Regions from separate parts of the Fictibacillus halophilus genome, predicted to be linked through region 3. Evidence: riboswitches for the same ligand, from Rfam matches in the RefSeq annotation. Region 3 holds a riboswitch; each other region holds the start of a gene.

Region 1 (4,928 bases), 1.7 Mb from region 3:
TACGTGCATAAAATGGTGCCGCACCTACGATTAGAGCAGGTAGTGCTGCTTCAGCTCCAAGCATCGTTCCTACGATTAAGCGTGTAAATGGAATCAATAAAATGATTAAGATAATAAAAGGAATCGATCGAAATACGTTAACGATTATGGCAATTACACTATTTAAAAACTTATTTCCCCACAAGTTTCCAGGAGAAGTTAAAAATAACGCTAATCCAAGGGCAAGCCCTAGAAAAAATGTAATGACCACTGAGATAGCAGACATATATAATGTTTCATTTGTCGCTTCTAATAGAACATCCCATTGAACATTCGGGAACCATGTACTAAGCATTATGAATCACCTCTACTTCAACCTGCACACTGTTTAAAAACTCCATAGCACGAGCTAGTGCAGATTCTGTACCTTTAATCTGAATAAACAACGTCCCATAAGGTCCATTCTGAGTTTGTGTAATCTTTCCTTGTAGAATATTAACGTCCACTTCATACTTACGAATCAGTTCCGTAATTAATGGCTGCCCAGCTCGTCCACCGATAAAAGTAAGTTGAACGATTCGACCTTCAGGGAACTCGGAAATGAACTGTTTAATCGTATCTACCGTTTCTTCAGGTTCTGTTACTTGTTTCACAAAATCCTTCGTGATTGGTTCTGTCGGGTTTTTAAAGACATTTAAAACATCGCCTTCTTCTACTACTCTCCCCTGTTCCATTACAGCTACACGGTGACAAATCTTTCTGATCACATGCATCTCATGTGTAATAAGAACGATTGTCAGATTTAACTTTTGATTGATTTCCACAAGCAGATCAAGAATGCTGTCGGTTGTTTTAGGATCTAGTGCTGAAGTTGCTTCATCACATAAAAGTACTTTTGGCTCATTAGCAAGAGCACGCGCGATACCTACACGCTGCTTTTGTCCACCACTTAGTTGTGATGGGTAGGACCCGCCACGACCTTCCAAACCAACTAGGTCGATCAGCTCATCAACACGCTGCTTGATCTTAGCTTTTGGATAACCGGCAATTTCAAGAGGAAAAGCAATGTTTTCTCGTACTGTACGGGACCATAATAAGTTAAAGTGCTGAAAGATCATGGAGATTTCTTGTCTTGCTTCTCTTAACTTCTTCGATGACAGCTCGGACATGTTTTTGCCACCAATCGTAACCGTACCGCTAGTCGGACGCTCTAGCATGTTAAGGATTCGGATCAGTGTACTTTTACCTGCACCACTATAGCCGATGATTCCGTATATCTCTCCTTGCTTTATGTTTAAATCTACCGTATCAACAGCCTTTACTTCGCCATCTTTGGTTTGAAAGACTTTACGGACTGACTGTAAATTAATCAAGATTCTTACCTCATTTCTTATCTAAATATTGACTCATGTAGAAACGGTGCATTTGTTTGCTTAGGTGTTCCCCTCATTGATAAGTTGGTTGTAGTGGAAGGTGCGAGACTCCTACGGGATAAGCGGGACAGGTGAGACTCTTAACAGCGCATAGCGCTAAGAGGCTCACCGCACGCCCCGTGGAAAGCGAGCATCCTGTAACGGAAAATCAACTACTCCCAAGAGCTTCAACGTAAAACGAAAACAGCCAAACAAAAAAATGCCTCTCTGCTTCAATATGAGCAGAAAGGCATATTATATTCTATGCACGTTCTCCTCATCTCCCAAGACTACTTAAAGTCTTGCAGGAATTGGCACCTTTCTAGTTCATCATTCATAAGAATGCAATGATCTAGCGGTTGCCGGGTTTCATAGGGCCAGTCCCTCCACCTCTCGTGATAAGTAAAAAAGTGTTACTTTATTAAATTAAAGCGATACATATTTGAATCACTGTGAAGAATATTATCATCCTTGTCGATTCGTGTCAAATATTTTTAGCAGTTCGAACTAATACACCAGCAGAGATCTCTTCCCAATGTGAACTCAAGTAAAAGATCGCTTCCCATTTTAAGCGTTGTCTGAGCGTACCTTGAAACTCAATCATCTCTTGTCTCAATAATGTACTCAGCTTCATTTTACCCTCAAGCAACATAGATAGATATTTCGGATTCCCTGTAAATGTGACGGTTCGGTTCCGCTCTCCCTCTCTGTAATCAATCTTAAGTGTAGTCTCATCCTTACATTTAAAACTAGGCTTTACCGGAATATTATAAAGAGAAAGATACGGACTTTTTGCTATTTGGCTTTCAAAGTAACGGATATCCAACATTAAAAATCCCCCCGAATTGGTTGTTACTTCACCGATTCTAGAGGAATATTCATATACCTTTATAAACCCTTCGACAGCAGCAAGGAATCGTAATTGGTATTACGACACGTTATTTCATAATTAGTGTTTATGTTTCTTTTCTTGCTTCTCATGTTCACTTTTAGAATATCTTTGATCATCTCTATGATGTCTGTCATCATCCCATTGCTGTCTCTTATCGTCTTTCTTACGATCGCTTCCGTTATTTCGCTTGTTGTGATTTTTATCCTGCTGTTTATTTTCTATTCTAAGCTCTTTTGGTTGATAATCATCCTTATCCTGTTTTGAAGATCTGACAGGTTCTTTCGTCATTTTAGGTTCTATACTTTTTTCTTTTTGTTGCTTAGGCTCTTTTTTGTTATTAGACTTACTTCTTATTTCGCGCTCTTTCCTATCCCGTTTTTCATTCGTATTTTTTTTAGGCTTTACAAGGTTTTCTTGTGGCTTTTTAACCGAACGCTGGTTAATTTCTTTTTTCTCACCATTATTAACAGGCTTTACTTTGACTTCATGTGGTGCAGCCTTTATTTTACGAGGGTGTGGAACGGATTTAATATCTTTAGAAGAAGTGGCATTCACTTTAAGTTCTTGAAACTTCACTTCTTTAATTTTTTCTTCTTTAAGGTGTTTATCGTTCTTGGTTGCTTCCTGGAATGCTGAGTATTTACCTGAAGATACACCTAATTGTTTGGCTTTATTTCGAACTTCTTCGTTCGTTTCAGAAACAGTAATTGCAACAGGATATTGGACGACTGCTTTTTTCACAATAGAATTCAGCGCCTGATCTAATTCCTGCTTCGTTTTCTTATCACTCGATTTATCGGATACTGTTGTAATCAGCATAGATTGATTCTCTTCCATATATCCTTCTGTCTGATAAGCTTTAATCAGTTGATCTGCAAATACTTCAAACGGCATTCGATCATCTGTAGAAAAATTATATTTTTTTATGATTTTCTTTGCTTCATCGTTAAAAGCATCCATTTCAACGACTCTCATTTCATCGTCAACGCCAACCTCAAGGCTTGGGTTGATATCAAAGCTCACATAAGCAGCCGCAGCAGAATGACTGCTATTAGGCATTAGGCTTGAAATTACGAGAAAGGCAATTAAAGCTGCGACTGAAAACGAAATAGATGGCAGCACAAAAAGACTTCTTTTTTTGCTAAAAAAATAAGAAGCCTGATACTCATTACCTACAAGAGGTCTTTTCCCTGCTGGTACTCTTACTGTAACAAAAGTCCCATCCTTCATAAGAAGAGTTGCTTTTTTATTCTGAACTTCAATAACGATGCCGCTGCCGTTCTTCAATGATATCCCTCCCGCATGTAGCAGGATCAGTATAAATTACAGGCAAGAGAAAATGACATTCCCTTGCCTAGTAACCCTATTTACCTCACCTTATGGCTGAATGTATGATTTCAGCGCTTGAAAATCGCCTAAATATATAAGTGAAACTGCTATTATATACTTTCGATTTCTCTCTATGGTTTTACGACTACAGGATACCATATTTAATAAATCTTTTATTGGTAATTGCTTTTTTTCTTTTAAAAATGCGGCAAGTTCTTCATTCTCAGCTAACAGACGAGCAATTTCTTTCGCATTCTCACGTGCATCCACATGTTTTGGACAATGCTTGCTTAATACTTTAAAGTTCAAGCCGAATGTTTTTAATAACTTTTGGTATTCTTCAATCTCATAGACGCGATTCTCTACTTGAATCTGGTCTTCGAAATGATCCATCGCAGCTTTTTGCTCTGCATAACTTTCTTCCAAGCGACCTTCTTCATCTTCTTCATCAGGCTGTAAGAAGATGAGTCTGTTCTGACGGACTTCTTTACGAATATAATCAATGACTCTGCGTCTAATAACCATATCAGCGAAAGATAAGAAACGGCTACCTTGACCTTCCTGATACTGATCAATCGCTTCGTTGAAGGCAAAAAGACCTACACTAAACTCGTCCATTGTACGATCTATATATTGACTGCATACTTTCGATGTGACTTTTTTAATGAATGGTTGGTAATCACCAATAAGTTCATTTCTAAGCTTCTCATCGTCTCTTTCTTGGATCGTTAGAACTTTATCTTCTATGCTCGTTAATTTATTGCTCGATAATTTATTCTTTGCAATCGGAAATACTGCATTTAAATTTAAAGATGCCATGATTATCAATCACCTCAGTTAAAGAATTGCTTTTCATTTTGTTTCGTTTATTAGTGAATCGTATATTTTTATTTTAAAAATAAAATCATTCTTATTTACCACAATAAGCTAGGGAGCAAACATGCAAACAAGCTCTCCTATTCATTTATACCATGACTTTTGACATTTGTAGGATACAGTTCTATAACAATATTACAGCGCCCGTAACATTTGTGACGTTATCGTTAAAGTACTGAATTAACAAAACAAACTGACAATTACTCCATAACCCTTATAAACCCCTCTATCATAGCCATAAGCGTTATTTCAAAATAAAAAAATACACCCTCTATTGTTACAAAAGGGCGTGGGCTCGACATTAAATTCCCATATTTTTCTTAGGATTTAACCCCCGAAAAACATATTTTTTTGTAGAATTAGGCGATGAATTAAAAAATGTGGGGTGTATCCCACATTTTTTTCATCCTTTATATTCCTTTTCCACTAGTTTCAACATG
Region 2 (4,928 bases), 580 kb from region 3:
TAACATATCTGAAATGGATATCAAGACCTATTTTTTAATTTTTCTATTTTTTCAAAAAAATTAAACAAACAGTTGACTTTTTATCTTTTAGGAACATATAGTATTAACTAAAATTTAATCCGTATCGCTGATCGGTAAACCGAAGGCTCTTAACATCACTTGTTAAGGGCCTTTTTATTTTGAGGAGGAAGAAAATGAAAAAGTTAATCGTATTGGCTCTAATTGGTCTTGTTGCACAGTTGATTGATGGTTCTCTAGGTATGGCTTATGGCGTTACATCTACATCATTGCTCTTAGTAGCGGGAATTGCTCCTGCAGCTGCATCTGCTTCCGTACATCTTGCTGAAGTCGTAACCACTGCGGCATCGGGCGCTTCTCATATTAAGTTCGGAAACGTTGACCGGCAAGTGGTTCTTCGTTTAATCCTCCCCGGCTCTATAGGAGCTTTTGTAGGTGCTTGTTTTTTAAGCAACCTGCCTGGAGATGTTATAAAGCCATATATCTCTATCTTCTTAATTATCCTTGGGATTTATATCTTATATCGTTTTCTGTTTAAGCTTGGAGAGAAGAAAGCAACAGCGAGTGGTAAACCCTTTACAAAGAAACAACTTATTCCACTTGGATTATTAGCAGGATTTTTAGATGCTACAGGTGGTGGAGGCTGGGGCCCAGTCACTACACCGGTTCTAATGGCAAAACAAGATCTGAAAACCAGAAAAGTAATCGGTTCTGTAGATACGAGCGAATTCGCAGTAGCTGTATCTGCATCAATCGGTTTCTTCATCGCACTCGGCTGGGAACAAGTTGAGTGGCTGTGGGTCGGAGCTTTAATGCTAGGAGGAGTGATTGCGGCTCCCGTTGCCGCTTGGCTTGTACGCCTAATTCCCTCTCACATACTAGGGGTTTTGGTGGGAGGTCTGATCATTATTACCAATACAAGAACTCTTCTTCATACTCTTGGTGTATCCCATAATATGTTGTTCTCGATCTACTTTGTACTTGCTGCATTTTGGGCGATTGGAGTTATTTATGCGGTCAAAGTCAATCCTGAAAATAAAAATCCGAAATTTTTAAAAAATTCTGTTGACTATTGATAGGGACGTATGTATTATAAATCTTAATTCAATATTCAAATCTTCTTATCCAGAGAGGCTGAGGGACTGACCCTATGAAGCCCGGCAACCAGCGGAAACGCATGGTGCTAATTTCAGCAGAACAATCATTGTTCTGAAAGATGAGACTTCGATCGGGTGAAATCATCGGGACCTCTTCTTTTGGAAGAGGTCTTTTTTTCTGGGATAAGTTGAAACTGAATGTGATTGGATATAAAAATATTAACGTTGAGGAGAGATTTGAAAATGACTGATCAAAATTCAAAAAGACAGTACGGGTTTGAAACAATTTCATTACACGAAGGTCAAAAAGTAGATCCTACAACAGGAGCTCGCGCTGTTCCGATCTACCAGACCACTTCTTATCAGTTCAATTCAACAGAGCACGCAGCAAACTTATTTGCCCTAAAAGAGTTCGGTAACATATATACGCGTTTGATGAATCCAACGCAAGATGCATTTGAACAGACCATCGCGAAGCTTGAAGGCGGTGTTGGTGCACTTGCTCTTGCTTCCGGTCAGGCTGCCATTACAAATGCAATATTTAACATCGCTGGCTCTGGTGATGAAATCGTAGCGTCTACCTCTCTGTATGGTGGAACGTATAACCTGTTCTCTGTAACTCTCCCCAAGCTCGGCATCCATACACAATTCGCTGAGATTGATAATCTTCAATCGTTTAAAGATGCCATTACAGAAAAAACAAAAGCCGTTTACATCGAGACAATCGGCAATCCGAAAATCGATGTTGCAGATATTCAAGCGATCGCTGATATCGCACATGAAGCAGGAGTTCCGCTCATTGTCGATAATACGTTGGCTACTCCTTACCTTTGTCGTCCGATCGAACATGGAGCTGATATCGTTGTGCATTCTGCAACGAAGTTTATTGGTGGACATGGTACATCAGTCGGTGGTGTAATCATCGATTCTGGAAAATTTGATTGGAGCAATGGGAAATTCCCAGGCTTGACCGAGCCTGATCCAAGCTACAAAGGAATTGTATACACAGATGCGTTTGGTCCACTTGCATATATTTTAAAAGCACGTGTGCAGCTGCTTCGAGACTTAGGATCTTCTATTGCACCGTTCAACTCATTTTTATTTATTCAAGGGTTAGAAACACTTGCCCTTCGTATTGAACGACATGTGGAAAATACAGTTAAAGTAGCGAAGTTCCTAGAGAATCACCCTTCTGTTGATTGGGTGAATTACGCAGGACTTCCAAGCAGCCCTTATTATGGGCTTGCTCAAAAATACTTGCCTAAAGGAGCAGGCGCTATTTTAACGTTTGGGGTAAAAGGTGGTATTGAGGAAGGCAAGAAGTTAATCGAAAATGTAAGCATCTTCTCTCACCTTGCAAACGTTGGAGATTCAAAATCATTGATTATCCATCCAGCTAGCACTACTCATCAACAACTATCTGAAGAAGAACAAAGAAAATCAGGCGTGAGTCCAGAATTAATCCGCCTTTCAATCGGAATCGAAACAGTAGATGATTTAATCTACGACTTAGATCACGCATTAAAAGCGATCTCACTTTCCCCAAGTGGATTGTAAAATACAACAGTTAAGCTGTTCAAAGAAAGCCTTTGAACAGCTTTTTTGTTGCCAAAACTTCTTTTGTAAAAGCAAATTTTTAACCATGATTGCGTTCTATAACTCAAATATGTTCATCCCCGATTTGACAGCTACGCCTGTAATAAATCAGTTTCCCCTTACAAATACTAATAGTAATAAATTTTAGAATGAGGGCTCCTTATGTCTACCATTGTAAAAGTAATTATCACTATGTTCTTATGTCATATTCTTTTTTTCGGACCTAAAGTGTATGCAGGCGTTGTAAATCGTTTCGAAGTTGAGAAATATGGTGATGTGATCTGGGAAGTCCCTTCAAATAAGAAACAAGTAGCGATTACATTTGACGATGGACCAGATCCAGTGTACACCTCCCAAATTCTAGATATACTTAAAAAAGAAGGAGTTCACGCTACATTTTTTCTGATCGGTAAGCGGATTAAGAAGTACCCCGAGATTGTTAAAAGAGAACTAAGGGAAGGACATGAAATCGGAAACCATACGTATAATCATCCTAGTTTTCATACTATCTCAAGGCATAAAGTTGTGGTTGAAACAAGAAAGACCGAGCACCTTCTAGATCCTGCTCATCACTCAGATTATATAAAGTTATTTCGTCCTCCAGGCGGAACGGTTACAGAGAACAGTTTAAAAATCTTAAAGAAAGAAGGATACAAGGTTATCCTTTGGTCTTGGCATCAAGATCCTCGTGATTGGACTAATCCAGGATCTGAAAGAATCGCAAGACATATATTAACAAATTTAAAAAACGGAGACATTATTCTATTACATGATTCTGGTGGTAATCGCAGTCAAACGGTTGCTGCATTAAAAATCATCCTTCCTAAGCTCAAACAAATGGGTTTTGAAATTGTTACGGTTGATGAATTATTAAAAATGCACCCACGATATAATGAGTTCCATGAATCTGAAATAAAAAAAGAAGAAGTACCTTTAACAATTGAATAAAATAAATAGAAAAGAACAATCTCTTCAACAAGATTGTTCTTTTCTATTTATTCAGATAAGCAGGGATAAATTTTAGTCTCTCATCATCAAATTCACTTCCAAATTTATACCTCCCCTATCTCTTACCTTATTCATTTCTAAACTAATCCATTATAGTTAATTGTTTTTCTACCTTTAAATAAAAGCGCTTGCATTTTAAAATCACTGTACTATAATACTTGTATACAAGTATACTCGTTCTACAAAAAGGAGGTTTTTATGTTGAACGATTCTAAGGATTTTCTTTATCCTGAAAAGTGGCTTTCCAAAGCTTCAACCGGAGAACGTGTCGCATGTGAACTAAGAATGAGGATTATCTCGGGACTCATTGAAAGCGGTACCATGCTTTCTGAAAATAAATTAGCAACTGAATATAATGTAAGCCGCTCTCCTATACGAGAAGCACTTAAAGTTCTATCAAATGAAAACTTAATTCGTTTAGAACGCATGGGTGCAGTTGTGGTCGGCTTAACGGAAAAAGAAATAGAAGAAATTTATGATGTTCGACTTCTTATTGAGACGTTTGTTTTTGAACGACTTGTTAAAAACGACACAGATCACGTTGTTAGAGAACTAACAAAAATTTTAGAAATGATGCAGATTGCAATTAAGTACAAAGATGCTGACGAGTTCGCTCTTCAGGATGTCTTATTTCATGAAACAATTATTCGTTCTATCGATCATTCGTATATCACGATGATCTGGAACAACACAAAACCTGTCATGGAAAGCTTCATCTTATTATCCATGCGTATGCATTTTAATGAAAAATACGATGACCTTTCTCGAATCATGAGAAACCATGAACTTTATATTGATGCAATCTCATCAAAAAATAGAAAAATTATGATTCAATCACTTCATCAAAACTTTGATGATGTTCAAGGAAAAGTAGATGATTTATGGATGTCACAACAAATGCTATCGAAAGCACGGGAGCAAGAAAAGGAGTAATTAAATGAAGGATATCGACGGTACGCAACATAGAAGAAGCTATATGGTAGGAGTCGACATCGGAACTACAAGTACAAAAGCAGTATTGTTTAATGAAAACGGTGAAATTCTCTCACAGGAAAACATCGGGTACCCGCTTCACACACCTGATATTTCTACAGCGGTACAAGATCCAGAAGAAATTTTCCGAACGGTTTTGCAAACCCTTACAAATGTTATCAAACGCTCTTCTATTCCATCCAGCGCTATCTCGTTCATATCTTTTAGCAGTGCCAT
Region 3 (4,928 bases):
CAGCGTATTGTTTTTTCCTGGCGAGATATATTTCTCTTCTTCCATCAGTGTGATCAGATGAGCTTTTGAGTAGGTGCCGATCTGTTCACCGTTACGGTTGTAAGTCAGAGATGTATTATAGACTAAGTCCTCTTCACGGTATGCGATAGACCCTCCGACAATATTGATATTAAGCTCTTTTGATAAGGAGCTTAACCATTGTTTCGCTTTTACGCCATTGTGATCGCTAATCTCATCTAAGCGGGTTAGGTCATATCCGGTATCCCATAGTTCTGGCAGAACGATTGTATCAGGATGGTGCTGTTCAACCGCTTCACGAATTTTATTTTCAATGTGTTCATAATTTTTTTCAGGTTTGCCATATTGAATGTCAACTTGAATGCAGGCAATTTTCATGATTGTACCCTCCAGATTGTAAAAAAAGTCTTTACAGAATTTATTTAAGCGTATAACATAACTGATTAGAATTTCAAGAACATTCAAATTAGACTGGAAGTGATCGTCGTGAAACGTTTTGAGCAGGCAGAAGTGATGGGGAAACTGCCAGAGCAATTTTTCGCCAAGCTTGTAAAAAAAGTATCTCACTATGTGGAGCAAGGCTATGACGTTATTAATCTAGGACAAGGAAATCCCGATCAACCCACTCCGCAGCATATTGTAGATGCGTTAAAAGAGGGAGCAGATCGAGCTGATTTCCATAAGTATTCACCGTTTCGCGGACATGGATTTTTGAAGCAGGCAGCAGCCGATTTTTATAAACGAGAATATGGTGTGACACTTGATCCCGAGAAAGAAGTAGCGATACTCTTTGGAGGGAAAGTGGGCTTAGTAGAGTTATCACAATGTTATTTAAACCAAGGTGATGTTGCACTCGTTCCAGATCCGGGATACCCGGATTATTGGTCAGGTGTTGCAATGGCCGGTGCTAAGATGGAGACAATGCCCTTAAGAAAAGAAAATGATTTTCTGCCGAAGTATGATGAATTACCTGAAACGGTATTGAACAAAGCCAAGCTTATGTTCTTAAACTATCCGAACAACCCAACTGCCGGTGTTGCAACTGAATCATTTTTTAAAGAGACAGTAGAGCTCGCTAACAAACATGATATTCTTGTGTGTCATGATTTTGCTTATGGTGCTATCGGATTTGATGGACAAAAGCCGGTTAGTTTTCTACAGGTAGAAGGAGCAAAGGACGTAGGAATAGAAATCTATACCCTTTCCAAAACGTATAACATGGCAGGATGGCGCGTTGGTTTCGCGGTTGGAAATGAATCTGTCATTGAATCTATTAACCTTCTTCAAGATCATTTTTATGTAAGCTTGTTTGGAGCGGTCCAGCATGCTGCGGCTGAGGCATTGAACGGATCACAGCAATGTGTGGATGAACTGGTAGATACATATGAAAGTCGTCGAAATGCATTCATCGGACGTTTGAATGAAAACGGATGGAACGTGGAATCGCCAAAAGGTTCATTCTTCTGTTGGCTGCCTGTACCTGAAGGGTATACATCTGAAACGTTCGCCGACTATTTGCTTGAGAAAGCACATGTCGTCGTCGCACCAGGAATCGGATTTGGAAGTGAAGGCGATCGATATGTACGTGCCGGTCTATTAACGTCTGAAGAACGTTTGATCGAGGCTGCTGATCGAATTACTAAATTATTTTAGAAGTTTTATTTAATTCTTTATCCTCTTTGATTAGTTGAAAGCGAGTATCTGGAACGGAGATCAACATCTTTCAAAAACTTTAAAGCTTACTAATAGGATATTAAAGGTTTTGGTTGACAGATCCTTCATACCCTGTCATAATCACAATTAAAATTATATTCTAACAATTTGCACTCTTATTAAGAGCAGGTGGAGGGACTAGCCCGATGAAACCCGGCAACCATTCGGTTAACTATGATTAGCTGAAAACGGTGCTAATTCTTGCAGTCGAGCGTTTGGCTGAGAGATAAGAGGAAGCGGAACTGTCAATATGAAGACACCCCTTCCTCGTGAAGGGGTTTTTTGCGTTTTTGAAAGGAGAACTACAAACATGAGTAAAATTACAGCAACGTATTTAGTACATGATAAAAAAGAAAACCTACAAAAAAAAGCCGAAGGAATCGCGCTCGGACTTACTGTAGGTTCATGGACAGATCTTCCTCAACTTGAGCAAGAACAGCTAAAAAAACATAAAGGTAATGTGGAAGAAGTGATCGAACTTCCTGAAGATCCACGTGCTGATCAATTTTTAGGAAGTCATAGAACACGAGGCTTGCTTAAGATTTCCTACCCATCAGCGAACTTTTCAAATGATCTTCCAGCTATTCTAACTACAGTTTTTGGTAAACTTTCGTTAGATGGTGAGATCAAGCTCGTAGATTTAGAGTTTGATAGAGATTTAGAACAACATTTTCCCGGACCAAAGTTTGGAATAACAGGAATTCGAGATATCATAGGTGTCCATAACCGCCCACTTGTTATGAGTATTTTTAAAGGGGTACTTGGAAAAGATCTATCATTCTTCAAGCAACAATTATATGAGCAGGCTTTAGGTGGGGTAGATCTTGTGAAAGATGATGAAATTCTTTTTGAGAATCCACTTACTCCTTTTGAAGAAAGAGTAAAAATTGCTAAAGAAGTCTTAAAGTCCGTTCATGAACAAACAGGTGAAAAGACGCTTTACGCAGTAAACCTGACAGGCAGAACGAGTGAACTTCGAGATAAAGCCCGGCGCGCAGCAGAATTAGGAGCTAATGCATTACTATTTAACGTTTTGTCCTACGGGCCAGATGTATTGCAAGAATTGGCAGAGGATAAAGAGATTCCGCTTCCAATCATGGCACATCCTGCATTATCCGGAGCTATAGGATCATCGTCTCTCTACGGAATTGGTTACTCCGTATTATTAGGCAAACTGCTTCGTTATGCAGGAGCAGATCTTGTGTTGTTCCCATCACCATATGGAAGCGTAGCACTTGATCGTAATGAAACGTTAAGCATTGCAGAGTCATTAACTACAGATCGCATCTCTTTAAACAAGTCGTTTCCAGTGCCGTCGGCTGGTATCCACCCCGGTTTAACACCGGTTCTATTCAATGACTTCGGATTGGACAGTGTTATAAACGCGGGTGGGGGAATACATGGTCATCCAGATGGCGCTGCAGGGGGAGCACGTGCTTTCCGTCAAGCGATAGATGCAGTCGTTAAAGGGAAGGACTTTGAGAGTTTTGCTGAAAAACATACAGAACTACAAAAAGCATTAGAGCTTTGGGGTGGGGTGCCAGTAAAATGAAAACCCAACAACAATCGGTAATCTTTTGTGATTTTGATGGGACTGTTACTGAAAAAGACAACATCGTCGCAATCATGGAAGAATTTTCACCTGAGGGCTGGCAACCGATCGTTAATGATATCTTGAATGAAACAATCTCGATACGTGAAGGAGTCGGGAAAATGTTTTCCAGAATTTCTTCAGATAAAAAACAAGAGATCGTTGAATTCGTTTTAACACGTTCTAAGATCAGAGATGGGTTCCAGGAATTCATTCAATTTACTCAAAGTGAAGGTATCCCCTTGTATATTGTTAGTGGTGGCATTGATTTTTTTGTTCACCCTGTTTTAGAGAACAAGCTAGACTCAGCTTATGTTTTTTGTAACGCCAGTGACTTTACCGGTGACACGATAAAGATCACTTGGCCGAACGCATGTGATGATCAATGTAACAATGATTGCGGATGTTGCAAACCTTCTGTTATCAGACGACTAGAAGAGAAGTATCCCCGTGCAGAAAAGATTGTAATCGGTGATTCGATTACTGATCTTCAAGCATCAAAGATGGCGGATGTAGTTTTCGCAAGAGATTATCTAATTGAAAAATGTGAAGAAAACGAAATACCATACACACCATTTGAAACGTTTCATGACATCATTCATGTCTTAGAGAAAAGAGGTGTAAAAAGTTGAGTAAACAACAGCGTTGGAATGAGCTTGCTGATGTGAAAGATGAGCTGGCAACACGGAATTGGTTTCCCGGTACAAGTGGTAACGTATCTATTAAAGTAAGCGACTCCCCGCTCGCCTTTTATGTTTCTGCAAGCGGAAAAGATAAAACAAAACGTACTTCAGAAGACTTTCTTTTAGTAGATCAGTATGGGGAACCGGTAGAAGAAACACACTTAAAAGCTTCTGCAGAAACAGGTATTCACTGTGAAGTATACCGTTTAACGGATGCAGGCTGTTGTTTACACGTTCACACCGTAGATAATAACTTGATATCTGAGTTGTACGGTGACGTAGGAGAGATTACATTTCAAGGCCAAGAACTGATAAAGGCTTTTGGAATTTGGGAAGAAGAGGGCAGTATTACGGTTCCGATAGTGGAAAATTTTGGTGATTTATCGAAGTTATCTGAAGCGGTCGGTGCTTTAATAAAGCCTGATACAAAAGCTGTTTTGATCCGTAATCATGGTATTACCGTATGGGGGAGAAATGCTTTTGAAGCGAAGAAACATTTAGAAGCTTTTGAGTTTCTGTTCTCTTACCACATCAAGTTACAAACTTTAACTTTCTTAAGTAAAAATCAATCATTTGGAGGCGTTAAAAATGGCACAACTACGATTTCATGATAACAACGAAAGAATTGAAAAACAAAGTGAGGTAGAAGCATATTTAAACTCTCAGGAAGTTATTTACGAAAAGTGGGACATTGAAAAACTTCCAGCGCATCTTCGTGAAAATTTCGCATTAAGTGATGAGGACAAAGCAGAAGTGATACAAACTTTCCGCAGTGAGATCGATGATATCTCTGAGCGCAGAGGGTATGTGACAGAAGATGTCATTTCACTTTCTGATGCGACGCCAAACTTAGATGAGCTTTTGAAAAACTTCTTAGCAGAGCATCACCACACAGATGATGAAGTACGTTTCATCGTTTCTGG

What was found. A riboswitch is a leader RNA that binds a small molecule or an ion and turns the genes downstream of it on or off. The one in region 3 is predicted to bind S-adenosylmethionine.
Region 1: it holds a riboswitch for S-adenosylmethionine, as region 3 does, so the genes downstream of both, I5J82_RS12965 (methionine ABC transporter ATP-binding protein) here and I5J82_RS04360 (2,3-diketo-5-methylthiopentyl-1-phosphate enolase) in region 3, are expected to answer to the same signal.
Region 2: it holds a riboswitch for S-adenosylmethionine, as region 3 does, so the genes downstream of both, I5J82_RS07250 (homocysteine synthase) here and I5J82_RS04360 (2,3-diketo-5-methylthiopentyl-1-phosphate enolase) in region 3, are expected to answer to the same signal.

Annotation. Positions count from the first base shown of each region.
Region 1 is NZ_JAEACF010000001.1:2,488,322-2,493,249, forward strand. It holds gene I5J82_RS12960 (methionine ABC transporter permease) at 1-334, opposite strand, end outside; gene I5J82_RS12965 (methionine ABC transporter ATP-binding protein) at 327-1,352, opposite strand; SAM riboswitch class I at 1,666-1,796, opposite strand; gene I5J82_RS12970 (hypothetical protein) at 1,876-2,220, opposite strand; gene I5J82_RS12975 (anti-sigma-I factor RsgI family protein) at 2,341-3,570, opposite strand; gene sigI (RNA polymerase sigma-I factor) at 3,661-4,431, opposite strand; gene I5J82_RS12985 (thioredoxin family protein) at 4,892-4,928, opposite strand, start outside.
Region 2 is NZ_JAEACF010000001.1:1,400,779-1,405,706, forward strand. It holds partial or broken gene I5J82_RS07245 (sulfite exporter TauE/SafE family protein) at 195-960, shown strand; SAM riboswitch class I at 1,137-1,241, shown strand; gene I5J82_RS07250 (homocysteine synthase) at 1,359-2,672, shown strand; gene I5J82_RS07255 (polysaccharide deacetylase family protein) at 2,874-3,659, shown strand; gene I5J82_RS07260 (GntR family transcriptional regulator) at 3,918-4,652, shown strand; gene gntK (gluconokinase) at 4,696-4,928, shown strand, end outside.
Region 3 is NZ_JAEACF010000001.1:824,146-829,073, forward strand. It holds gene I5J82_RS04350 (carbon-nitrogen family hydrolase) at 1-483, opposite strand, end outside; gene I5J82_RS04355 (pyridoxal phosphate-dependent aminotransferase) at 505-1,671, shown strand; SAM riboswitch class I at 1,845-1,964, shown strand; gene I5J82_RS04360 (2,3-diketo-5-methylthiopentyl-1-phosphate enolase) at 2,042-3,283, shown strand; gene I5J82_RS04365 (2-hydroxy-3-keto-5-methylthiopentenyl-1-phosphate phosphatase) at 3,280-3,954, shown strand; gene I5J82_RS04370 (methylthioribulose 1-phosphate dehydratase) at 3,951-4,616, shown strand; gene I5J82_RS04375 (1,2-dihydroxy-3-keto-5-methylthiopentene dioxygenase) at 4,594-4,928, shown strand, end outside.